2 linked regions of the Azotobacter salinestris genome follow. The protein of the gene in region 2 interacts with the protein of the main gene of each other region in a pairwise test. Links are inferred from orthologs where the notes say so. Each region holds a gene or a part of one and is shown on either strand. Other genes may lie near its edges. The genes, in order: ftsH and hflC.

The links.
Region 1: the proteins of hflC (region 2) and ftsH interact in binary tests that used the Escherichia coli proteins (3 or more experiments, as listed by UniProt). The link is inferred for Azotobacter salinestris from one-to-one orthologs.

The regions. Positions count from the first base shown.
Region 1 is NZ_CP045302.1:1,807,678-1,819,508, reverse strand. The notes cover bases 6,319-9,274. They hold ftsH (ATP-dependent zinc metalloprotease FtsH), read left to right. Parts: upstream 6,319-6,819; coding sequence 6,820-8,730; downstream 8,731-9,274. Other genes in these bases: folP (dihydropteroate synthase), read left to right, coding at 8,740-9,274; rlmE (23S rRNA (uridine(2552)-2'-O)-methyltransferase RlmE), read left to right, coding at 6,319-6,662. In the rest of the region: dapB (4-hydroxy-tetrahydrodipicolinate reductase), read left to right, coding at 1-464; carA (glutamine-hydrolyzing carbamoyl-phosphate synthase small subunit), read left to right, coding at 652-1,788; carB (carbamoyl-phosphate synthase large subunit), read left to right, coding at 1,825-5,046; transcription elongation factor GreA, read left to right, coding at 5,043-5,519; ribosome assembly RNA-binding protein YhbY, read right to left, coding at 5,638-5,952; more of rlmE, read left to right, coding at 6,039-6,318; more of folP, read left to right, coding at 9,275-9,588; glmM (phosphoglucosamine mutase), read left to right, coding at 9,598-10,935; preprotein translocase subunit SecG, read left to right, coding at 11,184-11,573. UniProt on the Escherichia coli protein: Acts as a processive, ATP-dependent zinc metallopeptidase for both cytoplasmic and membrane proteins. Plays a role in the quality control of integral membrane proteins.
Region 2 is NZ_CP045302.1:3,557,641-3,563,296, reverse strand. What follows is about bases 428-3,427. They hold hflC (protease modulator HflC), read right to left. Parts: upstream 2,363-3,427; coding sequence 1,493-2,362; downstream 428-1,492. Other genes in these bases: hflK (FtsH protease activity modulator HflK), read right to left, coding at 2,362-3,427; GCU53_RS16650 (DUF2065 domain-containing protein), read right to left, coding at 1,201-1,386; GCU53_RS16655 (ATP phosphoribosyltransferase regulatory subunit), read right to left, coding at 428-1,166. Outside these bases: more of GCU53_RS16655, read right to left, coding at 1-427; more of hflK, read right to left, coding at 3,428-3,522; ribosome rescue GTPase HflX, read right to left, coding at 3,619-4,920; RNA chaperone Hfq, read right to left, coding at 4,933-5,187; tRNA (adenosine(37)-N6)-dimethylallyltransferase MiaA, read right to left, coding at 5,280-5,656.

The sequences.
Region 1 (11,831 bases), 1.7 Mb from region 2 along the record:
CCCGGGAGATTCCGATCGTCTTTGCCGCCAACTTCAGCGTCGGTGTCAACCTGTGTCTGAAGTTGCTGGATACTGCGGCGCGGGTCTTGGGCGACGAGGTCGATATCGAAATCATCGAAGCCCATCATCGGCACAAGGTCGATGCACCGTCCGGCACCGCCCTGCGTATGGGAGAGGTGGTGGCCAGCGCCTTGGGGCGCGACCTGCAGAAGGTGGCGGTATACGGCCGCGAAGGTCAGACCGGGGCCCGGGCGCGGGAAACCATCGGCTTCGCCACGGTGCGTGCCGGCGATATCGTCGGCGATCACACGGTCCTGTTCGCCGCTGAGGGGGAGCGGGTCGAGATCACCCACAAGGCGTCCAGCCGCATGACCTTCGCCAAGGGAGCGGTACGCGCCGCGCTCTGGCTGGAGGAACGCAGCCCGGCACTGTACGACATGCAGGACGTGCTCGCGCTGCGTTGACGTTGAAAAGACTGAGTGGAATGGTGGGTTGCTGGACCGGAAAAGCCTTTTCCTGTACCCTAGGATTCCAATGTGTCTACTAAAAGCACGCAGACAATTTGAAAAAGAGCGGGATGATGTGTTTACACGTCATTCCGCTTTTTTACAACCTGCGTATGCCCTTCAGGCTTGATTTACGGAGGTCTTCTTGACTAAGCCAGCCATTCTCGCCCTTGCTGATGGCAGCATCTTTCGTGGCGAATCCATCGGCGCTGATGGACAGACCATCGGCGAGGTGGTGTTCAACACTGCCATGACCGGCTATCAGGAAATCCTCACCGATCCTTCGTATGCGCAGCAGATCGTCACCCTGACCTATCCGCACATCGGCAACACCGGCACTACGCCGGAAGATGCCGAATCCGATCGCGTGTGGGCGGCCGGCCTGATCATCCGCGATCTGCCGCTGCTGGCCAGCAACTGGCGCAGCAAGCAGTCGCTGCCGGACTACCTCAAAGAAAACGGCTGCGTGGCCATCGCCGACATCGATACCCGCCGCCTGACCCGCATCCTGCGCGAGAAGGGCTCGCAGAGCGGCTGCATCCTGGTGGGTGACGACGCCACCGAGGAAAGAGCCCTGGAACTGGCGCGCAGCTTCCCCGGCCTCAAGGGCATGGACCTGGCCAAGGTGGTCAGCTGCACCGAGCCCTACGAATGGCGCTCCAGCGTCTGGGAGCTGGCGACCGACAACCACCCGGAAATTCCGGCCGGCAAGCTGCCCTACCATGTGGTGGCCTACGACTTCGGCGTCAAGCTGAACATTCTGCGCATGCTGGTGGCGCGCGGTTGCCGCCTCACCGTGGTGCCGGCACAGACCTCGGCCCGCGAGGTGTTGGCGCTGAATCCGGACGGTGTGTTCCTGTCCAACGGCCCGGGCGATCCCGAGCCGTGCGACTATGCGGTCCAGGCGATCAAGGAAATCCTCGAGACCGATATTCCGGTATTCGGCATCTGCCTCGGTCATCAGTTGCTGGCCCTGGCCTCGGGGGCCAAGACCGTGAAGATGGGCCATGGCCATCACGGCGCCAACCACCCGGTACAGGACCTCGACACCGGCGCCGTGATGATCACCAGCCAGAACCATGGCTTCGCCGTGGAGGAGAGCACGCTGCCGGCCAATCTGCGGGCGATCCATAAATCGCTGTTCGACGGCACCCTGCAGGGTATCGAGCGCACCGACAAGGCGGCCTTCAGCTTCCAGGGCCACCCGGAAGCCAGCCCGGGCCCGCATGATGTGGCGCCGCTGTTCGACCGCTTCATCGCCGAGATGGCCAAGCGTCGCTGAGCCTGCCGACAGATCAACGGATTCGTGTGAGAGACCATGCCAAAACGTACAGATATTAAAAGCATCCTGATCCTCGGCGCCGGCCCCATCGTCATCGGTCAGGCCTGCGAGTTCGACTACTCGGGCGCCCAGGCGTGCAAGGCGCTGAAGGAAGAAGGCTTTCGCGTCATTCTGGTGAATTCCAACCCGGCCACCATCATGACCGACCCGGCCATGGCCGACGCCACCTACATCGAGCCGATCAAGTGGCAGACCGTGGCCAAGATCATCGAGAAGGAGCGTCCCGACGCCCTGCTGCCGACCATGGGCGGCCAGACCGCGCTGAACTGCGCCCTGGCGCTGGAAAAGCACGGCGTGCTGGCCAAGTTCGGCGTCGAAATGATCGGCGCCAATGCCGATACCATCGACAAGGCCGAGGACCGCTCGCGCTTCGACAAGGCCATGCGCTCCATCGGTCTGGAGTGCCCGCGCTCCGGCATCGCCCACAGCATGGACGAGGCCTATGGCGTGCTCGACAAGGTCGGCTTCCCCTGCATCATCCGTCCGTCCTTCACCATGGGCGGCACCGGTGGCGGCATCGCCTACAACCGCGAAGAGTTCGAGGAAATCTGCACCCGGGGTCTCGACCTTTCGCCAACCAGCGAGCTCTTGATCGACGAGTCGCTGATCGGCTGGAAGGAGTACGAGATGGAAGTGGTCCGCGACAAGAAGGACAACTGCATCATCGTCTGCTCGATCGAGAACTTCGATCCGATGGGCGTGCATACCGGCGACTCGATCACCGTGGCTCCGGCGCAGACCCTGACCGACAAGGAATACCAGATCATGCGCAATGCATCGCTTGCGGTGCTGCGCGAGATCGGCGTGGAAACCGGCGGCTCCAACGTGCAGTTCGGCATCAATCCGGTCGACGGCCGCATGGTGGTGATCGAGATGAACCCGCGCGTGTCGCGCTCCTCGGCACTGGCCTCCAAGGCCACCGGCTTCCCGATCGCCAAGATCGCCGCCAAGCTGGCGGTGGGCTATACCCTCGACGAGCTGTCCAACGACATCACCGGCGGCCGTACTCCCGCTTCCTTCGAGCCAGCCATCGACTATGTGGTCACCAAGGTGCCTCGCTTCGCCTTCGAGAAGTTTCCCAAGGCCGACGCCCGCCTGACCACCCAGATGAAGTCCGTGGGCGAGGTCATGGCTATCGGGCGCACCTTCCAGGAGTCGGTGCAGAAGGCCCTGCGCGGCCTCGAGGTGGGCGTCAGCGGATTCGATCCCAAGCTGGATCTGGGCAATCCGGAGGCCGAGAGCATTCTCCGGCGCGAGCTGACTGTGCCGGGTGCCGAGCGCATCTGGTATGTGGCTGACGCTTTCCGCGCCGGCAAGAGCGTCGATGATGTCTTCGCATTGACCAAGATCGATCCCTGGTTCCTGGTGCAGATCGAGGATCTGGTCAAGGAAGAGGAGCAGGTCAAGACGCTCGGTCTCTCCAGCATCGATCGCAACCTGATGTGGAAGCTCAAGCGCAAGGGGTTTTCCGACGCCCGCCTGGCCAAGCTGCTCGGCGTGACCGAGAAGAACCTGCGCAGCCACCGGCAGAAGCTCAAGGTGCAGCCGGTGTACAAGCGTGTCGATACCTGCGCCGCCGAGTTCGCCACCGACACCGCCTACATGTACTCGACCTACGAGGAAGAGTGCGAGGCCAATCCGTCGTCCCGCGACAAGATCATGGTCATCGGCGGCGGTCCGAACCGCATCGGCCAGGGCATCGAGTTCGATTACTGCTGCGTGCATGCTGCGCTGGCCATGCGCGAGGACGGTTACGAGACCATCATGGTCAACTGCAACCCGGAAACCGTCTCCACCGACTACGACACTTCCGACCGCCTGTATTTCGAGCCGGTGACCCTGGAGGATGTGCTGGAGATCGTCCGTGTCGAGCAGCCCAAGGGCGTCATCGTGCAGTACGGCGGCCAGACTCCGCTGAAGATCTGTCGTGCCCTGGAAGAGGCTGGCGTGCCGATCATCGGTACCAGCCCGGACGCCATCGACCGCGCCGAGGACCGCGAGCGCTTCCAGCACATGGTCGAGCGCCTCAGCCTGCGCCAGCCGCCGAACGCTACCGCCCGCAGCGAGGACGAGGCCATCGCCGCCTCGAAGGTGATCGGCTATCCGCTGGTGGTGCGTCCATCCTATGTGTTGGGCGGCCGAGCCATGGAGATCGTCTATGAGGAGGACGAGCTCAAGCGCTACATGCGCGAAGCCGTGCAGGTCTCCAACGACAGCCCGGTGCTGCTTGATCACTTCCTCAATTGCGCCATCGAGGTCGACGTCGATGCGGTCTGTGACGGCAAGGACGTGGTGATCGGCGCGATCATGCAGCACATCGAGCAGGCCGGCGTACACTCCGGCGATTCGGCCTGCTCGCTGCCGCCCTATTCGCTGCCGGCACGCATCCAGGACGATATTCGCGAGCAGGTCAAGAAAATGGCCCTGGAACTCGGCGTGGTCGGTCTGATGAACGTGCAGATGGCCGTGCAGGGAGAGGACATCTACGTGCTGGAAGTGAACCCGCGTGCCTCGCGCACCGTGCCCTTCGTTTCCAAGTGCATCGGCGAGTCCCTGGCCAAGGTTGCGGCCCGCGTGATGGCTGGCAAGACGCTCAGGGAAATCGGTTTTACCGAGGAAATCATTCCGCCGTTCTTCAGCGTCAAGGAGGCGGTGTTCCCGTTTGCCAAGTTCCCCGGCGTCGATCCCATTCTCGGCCCGGAAATGAAGTCCACCGGCGAAGTGATGGGAGTCGGCGACAGTTTTGCCGAGGCGTTTGCCAAGGCCCAACTGGGCGCCAGCGAGACCCTGCCGACCGGTGGCTGTGCCTTCATCAGCGTGCGAGAGGATGACAAGCCGTTCGTCGCTGACGTGGCGCGCAATCTGGTTGCCCTCGGCTTTGAAGTGGTGGCCACTGCCGGTACCGCTCGAATGATCGAGGCTGCCGGCCTGCCGGTCCGCCGGGTGAACAAGGTGACCGAGGGCCGCCCCCATGTGGTCGACATGATCAAGAATGACGAGGTCACCCTGATCATCAACACCACCGAGGGACGTCAGTCGATCGCCGACTCCTTCTCGATCCGTCGCAACGCTCTGCAGCACAAGATCTGCATCACCACCACCATCGCCGGTGGCCAGGCGATCTGTGAAGCGCTCAAGTTCGGTCCCGAGAAGACCGTGCGCCGTCTGCAGGATCTCCATGCAGGAATCAACGCATGACCAAATTTCCGATGACTGTCCAGGGCGCACGCGCCCTGGAGGAAGAACTCAAGCATCTGAAAACCGAGCTGCGTCCGCAGATCACCCAGGCGATCGCCGAGGCGCGCGAGTTGGGCGACCTCAAGGAGAACGCCGAATACCACGCTGCCCGGGAGCAGCAGGGCATGGTCGAGGCGCGGATACGCGATATCGAGGGACGTCTGCAGAATGCGCAGATCATCGATGTGACGACCATTCCCCATTCCGGGAAGGTGATTTTTGGCGTTACTGTGGAGATTGCCAACGTCGAGACCGACGAAACCGTGGTCTACCAGATCGTGGGTGACGATGAGGCCGACATCAAGCAGGGCAAGCTGTCGGTCAGCTCGCCCATCGCCCGTGCCCTGGTAGGCAAGGAGGAGGGCGACGTGGTGGTGGTTAAGACGCCAAGCGGTACCGTCGAATACGAAATCATTGAGGTCCGTCACATCTGAGTCGGAGCCCCTGTACCAAGGGGGCTTTCGAGCTGGCCTCTTGGGGATGCAGCGTCAGTCTGGTACTGGATGGCCACCCTTTCGGTATGCAAGCCGGAGGGGTGGCCCGCCCTTCACATCAAGCCTGAAGGAAGCGACTGATGTTCGAGAGGTTCTTGTTCGGCTTCGGGTTCTTGCGGTAGAGCAGGGCAACCTTGCCGATCACTTGGGCGAGTTCGCTTCCGGACGCCGCGCAGAGTTCGGCGATCACCGTCTGGCGATCTTCCCGCTCGGCGAGGTTGATCTTCACCTTGATCAATTCGTGATCGTTCAGGGCCCGCTCCAGCTCGGCCAGAACGCCTTCGGTCACGCCATTTTCGGCCACGATCAAAACAGGCTTCAGGTGATGGCCGATGGATTTGAAATGTTTCTTCTGCTCCTGAGTGAGCGCCATAATCTGACCCCTGCGTCCGATCTTGTTGAAAAGCGGCCTAGTCTACCCGAGCGACCCGGGGCCGCCCAGCCAAACGCGAGGTGCCCGTGGCCCGATCCAAGACTAGTCATCGTTGGTTGAAAGAGCATTTCGATGATCCCTATGTGAAGATGGCGCAAAGAGACGGCTACCGCTCGCGCGCCAGCTACAAATTGCTGGAGATTCAGGAAAGGGACCGCATTCTGCGGCCGGGTATGACCGTGGTCGATCTGGGGGCTGCGCCGGGCGGCTGGTCGCAGGTGACCAGTCGGGTCATTGGCGACCGGGGACGCCTGATCGCCTCGGATATCCTGTCAATGGACAGCATCCCGGATGTGACCTTCATTCAGGGGGACTTCACCGATGACGCGGTGTTTGCCCAACTCCTCGAGGCGATTGGCGAGCAACCGGTCGATCTTGTGATTTCCGACATGGCCCCCAATATGAGTGGGGTGAAGGCGGCTGATCAGCCGCGGGCCATGTACCTCTGCGAGCTGGCGCTGGATCTGGCCGGACGAGTTCTGCGGCCGGGAGGCGACTTTCTGATCAAGATCTTCCAGGGCGAAGGTTTCGACCAGTATCTGCGACAAGTGCGCGAAAGTTTCGACAAGGTGCAGATGCGCAAGCCACTTTCCTCACGTGACCGCTCTCGCGAACAATATCTGCTCGCGCGTGGCTTTCATGGAGCCTAGACTGCTGATGGACCATGCACGTGCCCGAGGGACTGGCACACAAAGGGTTACAGAGAGGCCTGCCGGGGTCGGGGGTTGTGTATTAAGTTAGGCGGGTAGCTGTACCGGCCGTCATACAGGGACTGGCTCCGTCCCAGAGGGTAGTTAATTGAACGACATGGCAAAGAACCTGATTCTGTGGTTGATCATCGCGGCCGTTCTGGTGACCGTGATGAACAACTTTACCAATCCGAGCGAGCCGCAGACGCTGAATTATTCGGACTTCATCCAGCAGGTCAAGGATGGCAAGGTCGAGCGCGTGACCGTGGATGGCTACATCATCACCGGCCAGCGGATAGACGGCGACAACTTCAAGACGATCCGTCCGGCGATCCAGGATGGCGGCCTGATAGGCGATCTGATCGACAACAATGTCCAGATCGAGGGCAAGCAGCCAGAGCAGCAGAGCATTTGGTCGCAGCTGCTGGTGGCCAGCTTCCCGATTCTGGTGATTATTGCCGTGTTCATGTTCTTCATGCGCCAGATGCAGGGTGGTGCGGGCGGCAAGGGCGGTCCGATGAGCTTTGGCAAGAGCAAGGCGCGTCTGCTCTCGGAGGATCAGGTCAAGACCACCTTTGCCGATGTCGCCGGCTGTGACGAGGCCAAGGAGGAGGTCAGCGAGCTGGTCGAGTTCCTCCGTGATCCGGGCAAGTTCCAGCGTCTCGGCGGACGCATTCCCCGCGGCGTGCTGATGGTCGGTCCGCCCGGCACCGGCAAGACGCTGCTGGCCAAGGCGATTGCCGGCGAGGCCAAGGTTCCGTTCTTCACCATCTCCGGTTCGGACTTCGTCGAGATGTTCGTCGGGGTTGGCGCCTCGCGCGTACGGGATATGTTCGATCAGGCGAAGAAGCATGCTCCCTGCATCATCTTCATCGACGAAATCGACGCCGTCGGTCGGCATCGTGGTGCCGGGCTCGGCGGTGGTCATGACGAGCGGGAGCAAACCCTCAACCAGTTGCTGGTGGAAATGGATGGCTTCGAGATGAACGATGGCATCATCGTCATCGCGGCGACCAACCGTCCCGATGTGCTCGATCCGGCACTGCTGCGTCCTGGTCGCTTCGATCGCCAGGTGGTGGTTGGCCTGCCGGATATCCGTGGTCGCGAGCAGATCCTCAAGGTGCACATGCGCAAGGTTCCGGTGAGCGAGGATGTCAATCCGGCAGTCATTGCCCGCGGTACTCCCGGCTTCTCCGGCGCCGACCTGGCTAACCTGGTAAACGAGGCTTCATTGTTCGCCGCGCGTGCCAACAAGCGCATCGTGGAGATGCGCGAGTTCGAGCTGGCCAAGGACAAGATCATGATGGGCGCCGAGCGCAAGACCATGGTCATGTCCGAGAAGGAAAAGCTCAATACGGCCTACCACGAGGCGGGGCACGCAATCGTTGGGCGGCTGGTGCCCGAGCACGATCCTGTCTACAAGGTATCGATCATTCCGCGTGGGCGTGCCTTGGGCGTGACCATGTTCCTACCGGAAGAAGATCGCTATAGCCTGTCCAAGCGGGCATTGGTCAGTCAGATCTGCTCATTGTTTGGCGGGCGTATTGCCGAGGAGATGACCCTGGGCTTCGAAGGGGTCACCACGGGGGCATCCAACGACATCATGCGCGCTACCCAGATTGCCCGGAACATGGTGACCAAGTGGGGGCTCTCGGAGAAGCTGGGACCGTTGATGTATGCGGAGGAGGAGGGGGAGGTGTTCCTTGGTCGCACCGCAGGGGCCCAGCACTCCAACGTCTCGGCGGAAACTGCCAGGCTGATCGATCAGGAAGTGCGCAGCGTCATCGATCAGTGCTATGCCACGGCTACCAGATTATTGAAGGATAACCGCGACAAGCTGGACATGATGGCAGAGGCATTGATGAAGTATGAAACCATCGATGCCGATCAGATCGACGACATCATGGCCGGGCGCACGGTTCGCGAGCCGAAGGACTGGCAGGGTGGTTCTGGTGCCTCCGGAACGCCGGCCTCCCATGGGGCCAGCCGGCCAGAGGCTCCAATCGGAGGGCCAGCTGGCGAACATTAAGGCTTGAAGATGACCTTGTTGTCCCCAACCCGGTTGCCTTGTGGCAACCGGGTTCTTGATTTATCGCATCCCCAGGTGATGGGGATTCTCAATGTGACGCCTGACTCTTTTTCGGACGGAGGGCGCTTCCGTGGGCTCGATGCGGCGTTGAGGCACGCACAGAGCATGGTTGCTGCCGGAGCTGCGCTGATCGATGTCGGGGGGGAATCGACCCGCCCCGGTGCTGCTGCAGTATCGGCAGACGAGGAACTGGATCGGGTCGCGCCTGTCGTCGAAGTCATTGCGGCCGAGCTGGATGTCATTATTTCGGTAGATACCTCGACTCCCCTGGTGATGCGCGAAGCTGCCCGGCTGGGCGCTGGTCTGATCAATGACGTTCGCGCGCTGCAGCGGGATGGTGCTCTGGAAGCGGCCGCAGAAACGAGGCTGCCTGTCTGTCTGATGCACATGTTGGGAGAGCCGGGCACCATGCAGCAGGATCCTCGGTATGAAGATTTGCTGGGTGAGGTGCGCGGCTTTCTGTTTGAGCGCATGCAGGCCTGTGCGGCGGCGGGAATTCCGGGCGAGCGCTTGCTGCTGGACCCGGGTTTTGGATTTGCCAAGACATTGCAGCACAACCTGCTGCTGTTCAGGCGTCTGGAAATACTGCACGAACTCGGTCGTCCACTATTGGTTGGCGTATCCCGTAAAAGCATGATCGGCCAAGTCCTGGGACGCGAGGTCGGTCAGCGCCTGAGCGGCAGCCTGGCCCTGGCAGCACTGGCAGTAGCCAAGGGGGCACGTATCGTGCGAGCGCACGACGTGGCGGAAACGGTCGAGGTGATACGAATGATCGATGCCGTGGAGACGGCAGAATAGGGGGAAGCATTGAGTAAAAAATATTTCGGCACCGATGGCATTCGTGGCCGGGTAGGCGAGTATCCCATTACGCCGGACTTCATGCTCAGGCTGGGCTGGGCTGCCGGCAAGGCCTTTCGTCGCCAAGGCATATGTCGCGTGCTGGTCGGCAAGGATACCCGCATATCCGGTTACATGTTCGAGTCGGTATTGGAGGCGGGGCTCTCTGCCGCTGGCGCCGATGTGCTGCTGCTCGGGCCCATGCCGACACCGGCTATCGCCTATCTGACGCGAACCTTCCATGCCGAGGCCGGCATTGTCATCAGCGCCTCGCACAATCCCCATTACGACAATGGCATCAAGTTCTTTTCCGGACAGGGGACCAAGTTGCCAGACGAGCTCGAGCTGGTCATTGAGGAGTTGCTCGATACTCCGATGACGGTGGTCGACTCGGCCCAGTTGGGCAAGGTTTCCCGGATCAACGATGCAGCTGGTCGCTACATCGAGTTCTGTAAGAGCAGTGTGCCGACCGGCACCAGCTTTGCCGGCCTCAAGATGGTCGTGGACTGCGCTCATGGAGCGACCTACAAGGTCGCCCCCAGTGTGTTCCGCGAGCTGGGGGCCGAGGTGGCAGTGCTGGCGGCCCAGCCCAACGGCCTGAATATAAATGACCGTTGCGGCTCCACCGATATCGTCGCCTTGCAGGCCGAAGTGCTCATGCAGCGTGCCGATCTTGGTATTGCCTTCGATGGCGACGGCGACCGCGTGCTGATGGTTGATCATACCGGTGCAGTGGTCGATGGCGATGAACTGCTCTTTCTTATCGCGCGCGACATGCACGAGCAGGGCAGGCTGCAGGGGGGCGTCGTCGGTACCCTGATGAGCAATCTGGGATTGGAGCTGGCTCTGCAGGATATAGGGATCCCCTTCGAGCGGGCCAAGGTCGGTGACCGTTATGTCATGGCTGAGCTGCTGGCCCGGGATTGGCAATTGGGTGGCGAAAGCTCCGGACATATCGTCTGCTGCCATCACTCGACGACGGGTGATGGAATCATCGCAGCGCTGCAAGTGCTGATGGCCTTGAAGCATCGCGGGCAGAGGCTTGCAGAGGCACGCCAAGGGGTGCGCAAATTTCCGCAGGTATTGGTCAACGTACGTTATGCGGGTGACAAGGATCCCGTCGGGCATCCTGCCGTGCAGGAAGCCTGCGAGCGCGTGACCGAGCAGATGGCGGGGCGAGGGCGGGTGCTATTGCGCAAGTCGGGTACCGAGCCCTTGGTGCGGGTGATGGTCGAGGGTGATGACGAAAGCCAAGTACGGCTCCACGCGGATAACCTGGCAAAGATTGTTTCAGATGTATGTGCTTGATTCGCTTGCAGGTCGACTTTTGTTCGTATAACATCTGCGCCCACTTTGATGGATGAGGCAAGCATGCGTCGCCCTTTGGTTGATGTGCTGATCGGGCAGGATCTACGGATTCTGTGTGGTGGGAGCATCAGGCCGGAAAACGCGGCTGAGCTGTTTTGCATGCCTGATATCGATGGGGGGCTGGTTGGTAGGGCTTCCCTCAATGCGGATGAGTTTGGTGCGATCTGTCGCGCCGCGGGTAATTGAAGATGCTGGAAACGGAAACGATCGTTGTCGTCTTTCACCTGCTGGCTGCGCTGGGTGTGGTCGTGCTGGTTCTGATCCAGCAGGGTAAGGGGGCGGAAGCAGGCGCTTCTTTTGGTTCTGGTGCATCGGCCACTGTTTTTGGTAGCCAAGGTTCCTCTACCTTTTTGAGTCGCGTTACTGCTATACTCGCCACCGCTTTTTTCCTGACCAGCCTCGGATTGGGGTTTTTGGCCAAGGAAAAGGCTGACTTGCTGAGTGGGGCTGGTCTGCCGGATCCGGCGGCGCTCGAAGTTCAGCTGAAGAAGCCGGCGGCGGAGGATGTGCCGGTGCTTGAGGGGCAGGGTGCTGCGGGCGGTGCCGCAGATGTTCCGCAGGCCCCGGAGCAAAAATAAAGGTTTTTGCCGAGGTGGTGGAATTGGTAGACACGCTACCTTGAGGTGGTAGTGGCCATAGGCTGTAGGGGTTCGAGTCCCCTCCTCGGTACCAAATCAAGAGGCCCGCTAATCAGCGGGCTTTCTTGTCGGTGAAAGTTAGGTTGACCAGAAGTAGAGGTCGTGCGTATACTTTCGCTCCAGCTTTTGACGCGGGGTGGAGCAGTCTGGTAGCTCGTCGGGCTCATAACCCGAAGGTCGTTGGTTCAAATCCAGCCC
Region 2 (5,656 bases):
CGCCACTGACCATCGCTCAGCAGCAACTGCCGGTCACAGCCGCAGGCCCGGGCGGCGGCGATCTGCTGGCCCGGCAAGGCCTGGACCACCCGCTCGCCCTGGCGCCGCAGGCGCTGCACCATCTGCCAAAGATAGACATCGTGATTGTCCGGAACCCAGATGCCGACTACCGGCTCGGCCGGCGCCACCTGCCCGAGCGCCACCAGGGTCTTCAGATCGGTGGAGAAGCCGGTTGCCGGGCGGGCACGGCCGAAATCGGCACCGATGTCGTCGTAGCGACCACCCTGGGCGATCGACTGACCGACCCCCGGCACAAAGGCGGCGAACACCACGCCGGTGTGGTAGTGATAGCCGCGCAGCTCGCTCAGATCGAAATACAGCGGCAGCTCCGGATAGCGCACGCTCAGTGTGTCGGCGATGGCGATCAGTTCGTCCAGGGCCGCATGCACCTCGGCAGGCGCATCGACCAGACAGGCCTGAGCCAGGTCGAGGACCTCGCGACCACCGCAGAGTTCAGCCAGAGCGCGCAGCATCGAGGCCTGGGTCGCGGGCAGCGCCGCGGTCAGGGCCTCCACCTCGTCGATGGCCTTGCGCTGCAGGGCATCGAACAGCTGCTGCTCGACTCCCCCGGAAAGTCCTGCCGCCCGGGCGAGCCCGCGATAGATGCCGACATGCCCGAGATCCATGTGCACGTCCGGCACTGCGACCTGCTCGAGCACCTCCAGCATCAGGCTGATGACCTCCACGTCGCTGGCCGGGCTGGCATCGCCGTAAAGCTCCGCCCCCAGCTGAATGGGGCTGCGCGAGGTGGACAGAGCCCGCGGCTTCGCATGCAGCACGCTGCCGGCATAGCAGAGCCGGCTGGGTTCCTCGCGACGCAGCGTGTGCGCATCGATGCGTGCGACCTGTGGAGTGATGTCGGCACGAAAGCCGATCAGGCGACCGGACAGCGGATCCGTCACCTTGAAGGTACGCAGATCCAGGTCCTGACCGGCGCCGGTCAGCAGAGACTCCAGGAATTCGATATGCGGGGTGACGACGAACTCGTAGCCCCAGCGCTGGAACAGATCCAGCATCTGGCGGCGCACCACCTCGATGCGGGCCGCCTCGGGCGGCAGAACTTCCTCGATACCATCCGGCAGCAGCCAGCGATCTACCGTTGCCATTACGCCTTTCCTCTCTCGATCCGGGCGGCAAGCCTTAGTGAAGCAAATAAAGGAGGGCGGTTCCCAGCAACATGCTGGCCAACCCCATGAGACGCAGCCGACGGTCCGACAACTGCACCAGCTGCACGACCGCCCTACGCCAGCGTCGCGGATTGAGGAATGGCAGGATGCCTTCGAGCACCAGCATCAGACACAAGGCAATCGCGAATTCCTGCCACATGATTTCCACAGACGCAAAAAAGCCGGGTTTTTCCCGGCTGGCCCATCATAATACCATGTTTTCCTTCCGCGGCATCCCGGCGGGGCGTGCCCCGCCGGATACCCCATCATGGCTTGGCCTGCTCCAGATAGCGAAAGAACTCGCTCTTCGGATCCAGGACCAACACATCCCTCCTGTCTGCAAAGCTGCCGCGATAGGCCTGCAGGCTGCGGTGGAAGGCATAGAACTCCTGATCCTGCTGGTAGGCCTGGGCATAGATGGCAGCAGCCAGTGCATCGCCCTCGCCCCGAAGCTCTTCCGCCTCGCGATAGGCCTCGGCCAGCAATACCCGGCGCTGGCGGTCGGCATCGGCACGGATCCCCTCGGCCAGTTCCTTGCCCTTGGCGCGATGCTCGCGAGCCTCGCGCTCGCGCTCGGTGCTCATGCGCTCGAACACGCTGCGATTGACCTCCTTCGGCAGATCGATGGCCTTGACCCGCACGTCGAGCACCTCGATCCCCAGTTCCTTGCGCGCCAGGCGATCGAGCATCTGGGTGATGTCCGCCATCAGCGCATCGCGCTCGCCGGAGACCACCTCATGCAGGGTGCGCTTGCCGAACTGGTCGCGCAGCCCCGACTCAAGACGCCGCAGCAGGCGCTCGTCGGCAACCTGCTTGAGACCGGAGGTAGCGGTGTAGAAGCGCTCGGCGTCCGCCACCCGCCACTTGGCGTAGGCATCGACCATCACCGCCTTCTTCTCCAGGGTGAGGAAGCGCTGGGTCGGAGAATCCAGCGTCAGCAGGCGGGCATCGAACTTGCGCACCTTGTTGACGTAGGGAATCTTCATGTGCAACCCGGGCTGGACATCGGCTTCGACGATGCGACCGAACTGCAGCAGGACAGCCTTTTCGGTTTGCGCCACAATGTAGAAGCTGTTCCAGATAACCACCGCCAGAACCACTCCGACGACCAGGGCGACCACGGACTTGTTGCTCATCAACGCCTCTCCCTTGAACGCAGGTCTCGCTGCTGCAGATCATTGATGATCTGCGAGCCCACTTCGGCGCCGCCCGCTGCCGCAGGCGCCGGCAAGCCAGTCGAGGCATTGCCCGCACGCCCCTCGAGCATCTTGTCGAGCGGCAGATAAAGCAGGTTGTTCTGCCCGCCCTCGGCGCCAATCAGGACCTTGCTGCTGTTGCTCAGGACTTCCTGCAGGGTTTCCAGGTACAGGCGCTGACGAGTCACCTCCGGCGCCTTGCGGTACTCCGCCACCAGCTTGCCGAAACGCTGCGCCTCGCCCTGGGCGCGGGCCACGACCTCTTCGCGATAACCGTTGGCATCCTCGAGAATCCGCTGGGCCTGGCCGCGCGCCTCGGGAATCACGCCATTGGCATAGGCTTCAGCCTGGTTGCGTTCGCGCTGCTCGTCCTCGCGAGCCCGAATCACGTCGTCGAACGCCTCCTGAACCTCACGCGGCGCCTGGGCGTTCTGCACGTTCACCTGGGTCACGGCGATGCCGGTCCGGTAGGTATCGAGGAAGCGCTGCAAACGCTCCCGCACCTCGCTCGCCAGCAGTTCGCGCCCTTCGGTGAGGACCTGGTCCATTTCGGTGGAGCCCACCACATGGCGCAGGGCGCTGTCGGTGGCGTGCTGCAGGCTGACCTCGGGCTGGTCCACGTTCAGCACGAAGTCCTTCAGGTTGCTGATCTTGTACTGCACGGTGAGCGGCACCTCGACGATGTTCTCGTCTTCGGTGAGCATCTGCCCCTGCTTGCTGTAGGCCCGCTCGCGGGTGACGTTTTCCACGAACTTGCGATCGATCGGCGGGAAATGGAAATTCAGGCCCGGCCCGACGGTTTCGTGATACTTGCCGAAGCGCAGCACCACCGCCTGCTCCTGCTCGTCCAACACGTAGATCGCGCTGTACAGCCAGAAAGCCGCCAGCACTGCCAGGGCAATGCCGAACAGGCCGAAACCGCCGCCCTTGCCGGCGCCCCCGTCACCGCTGCGCCGCTTGCCTCCCAGCATGCCATTCAGGCTTTCCTGCAACTTGCGGAACGCCTCGTCGAGGTCCGGCGGCCCCTTGCGGTCACCGCCGCGACGTCCCCCCCAGGGATCCTGATTGTTAGAATTGCCACCCGGCTCATTCCAAGCCATAGCGCTCTCCATCCGAAAAACACAGACGCGCCCACGGCACGCCGCCCCATGCTACCCAATTGCCCGCTTCCGGCGGCAAAAATGCCGGCTGCACTTTCATTGCAAAGTATGTTGCGCGATGAATTCGTCCGGCCGCAGCCCCTCCCGGCTGACCAGGCGATTGAGTTCGATTCGTGGCAAACGTACTGCCAGCAGGCTCCCCCCCTCCTCGTCGTGCGTCTCGCCGCGCACTGCACCGAGCGCGAAGAACTGCGCGCGAAGGCGCCCCAGCCCCTGTGGCAGGTGCAGGGTTCCGACGAACAGATCATCCCCCAGCAGCTCGGCGACGGCTTGGCGCAACAGATCCAGGCCGCGCCCGTCGCGGGCCGACACCCAGACCCGCAGCGGCTTGCCGTCGACATCGCGCTGGATCTGCGGCTCCATGCCCTCGACCAGATCCAGCTTGTTGTATATCTCAAGAATCGGCAGGTTGTCGGCGCCGATCTCCCCCAGTACGGCCATGACCTGCTCGATCTGCGCCATGCGCTCGGGCTCATGGGCATCGATCACGTGCAGCAGCAGGTCGGAATTGCTCGACTCTTCCAGCGTAGCGCGAAATGCCTCGACCAGCTTGTGCGGCAGATGGCGGATGAACCCCACCGTATCGGCCAGCACCAGCGCTCCCAGGTCGTCCAGCTCGAGACGGCGCAGGGTCGGATCGAGGGTGGCGAACAGCTGGTTGGCCGCGTAGACCTCGGAAGCCGTCAAGGCGTTGAACAAGGTGGACTTGCCGGCATTGGTATAGCCGACCAGGGAAACCAGGGGAATGTCCGCGCGCCGGCGGCCGCGCCGCGCCTGCTCGCGCTGGCTGCGCACCTTCTCCAGACGCTGGCGGATCTGCCGGATGCGTACCCGCAGCAGGCGCCGGTCGGTTTCCAACTGGGTCTCCCCGGGACCGCGCAGACCGATACCGCCCTTCTGCCGCTCCAGGTGGGTCCAGCCGCGAACCAGGCGCGTACTCATGTGCTCCAGCTGGGCCAGCTCGACCTGCAGCTTGCCCTCGTGGGTACGTGCGCGCTGGGCGAAGATATCCAGAATCAGACCGGTGCGGTCGAGCACCCGGCACTCGAAGGCGCGCTCCAGGTTGCGCTCCTGGCTGGGTGTCAGGACGTGATTGAAGATGACCAGCTCGGCCTGCTCGGCCTTGACCAGATCGTGCAGTTCCCCGACCTTGCCGGTCCCGATCAGGTACTTGGCGCTCGGCTGGTGGCGCGTCACACCGACGAACGCCACCACGTCGGCACCAGCCGAGCGGGCAAGCTCCTGGAACTCCTGCGGATCCTCGCGCGCCTCGGGATCCTGACCCTCGAGATGAACCAGAATGGCCCGCTCTCCACCACCAGGGCGCTCAAAGAACAAGGCGGGCTCCCATCAGGCGTTGCCGGGTTCGGGCTGCTCGCCCTCGCTCGCGGTGGGCAGGCGCACGGGACGGCTCGGCACTACAGTGGAAATCGCGTGCTTGTAGACCATCTGGCTGACAGTGTTCTTCAGCAGAATCACGAACTGGTCGAAGGATTCGATCTGGCCCTGCAGCTTGATGCCGTTGACCAGATAGATGGAAACCGGAACGCGCTCTTTGCGCAGGGTATTAAGGTAAGGGTCTTGTAGCGAATGCCCTTTTGACATGTGGAGCTCTCCTTTCAGGGATGGTTTGGAAATCGAAGAAAAATGGCAGGCCGCCCCCATGGAAAACCCAAAACGGCAGCAAGGACTGAAGTTCAGGCCAATATGGCGGCCGCCTCGAGGTATTTCAAGGTGCGTTGAAGATTGTCGTCCCCCAGACTGTCCAACCAGTGAAGGCCGGTCCAGCTGCGCAACCAGGTGAACTGCCGCTTGGCCAGTTGGCGCGTCGCGATGATGCCACGCTCGACCATCTGTTCCCGCGTCAGTCGGCCATCGAGATATTCCCATACCTGCCGATAGCCGACCGCACGCATCGAGGGCAGGCTCTCGTGCAGGTCGCCGCGCTGCCGCAGGGATTCGACCTCGTCGACGAAGCCCTGCTCCAGCATCAGGCGGAATCGTTGGGCGATCCGCTCGTGCAGAATCTGTCGCTGCGTCGGCGCTATTGCCAGATGCGCCACAGTATAAGGCA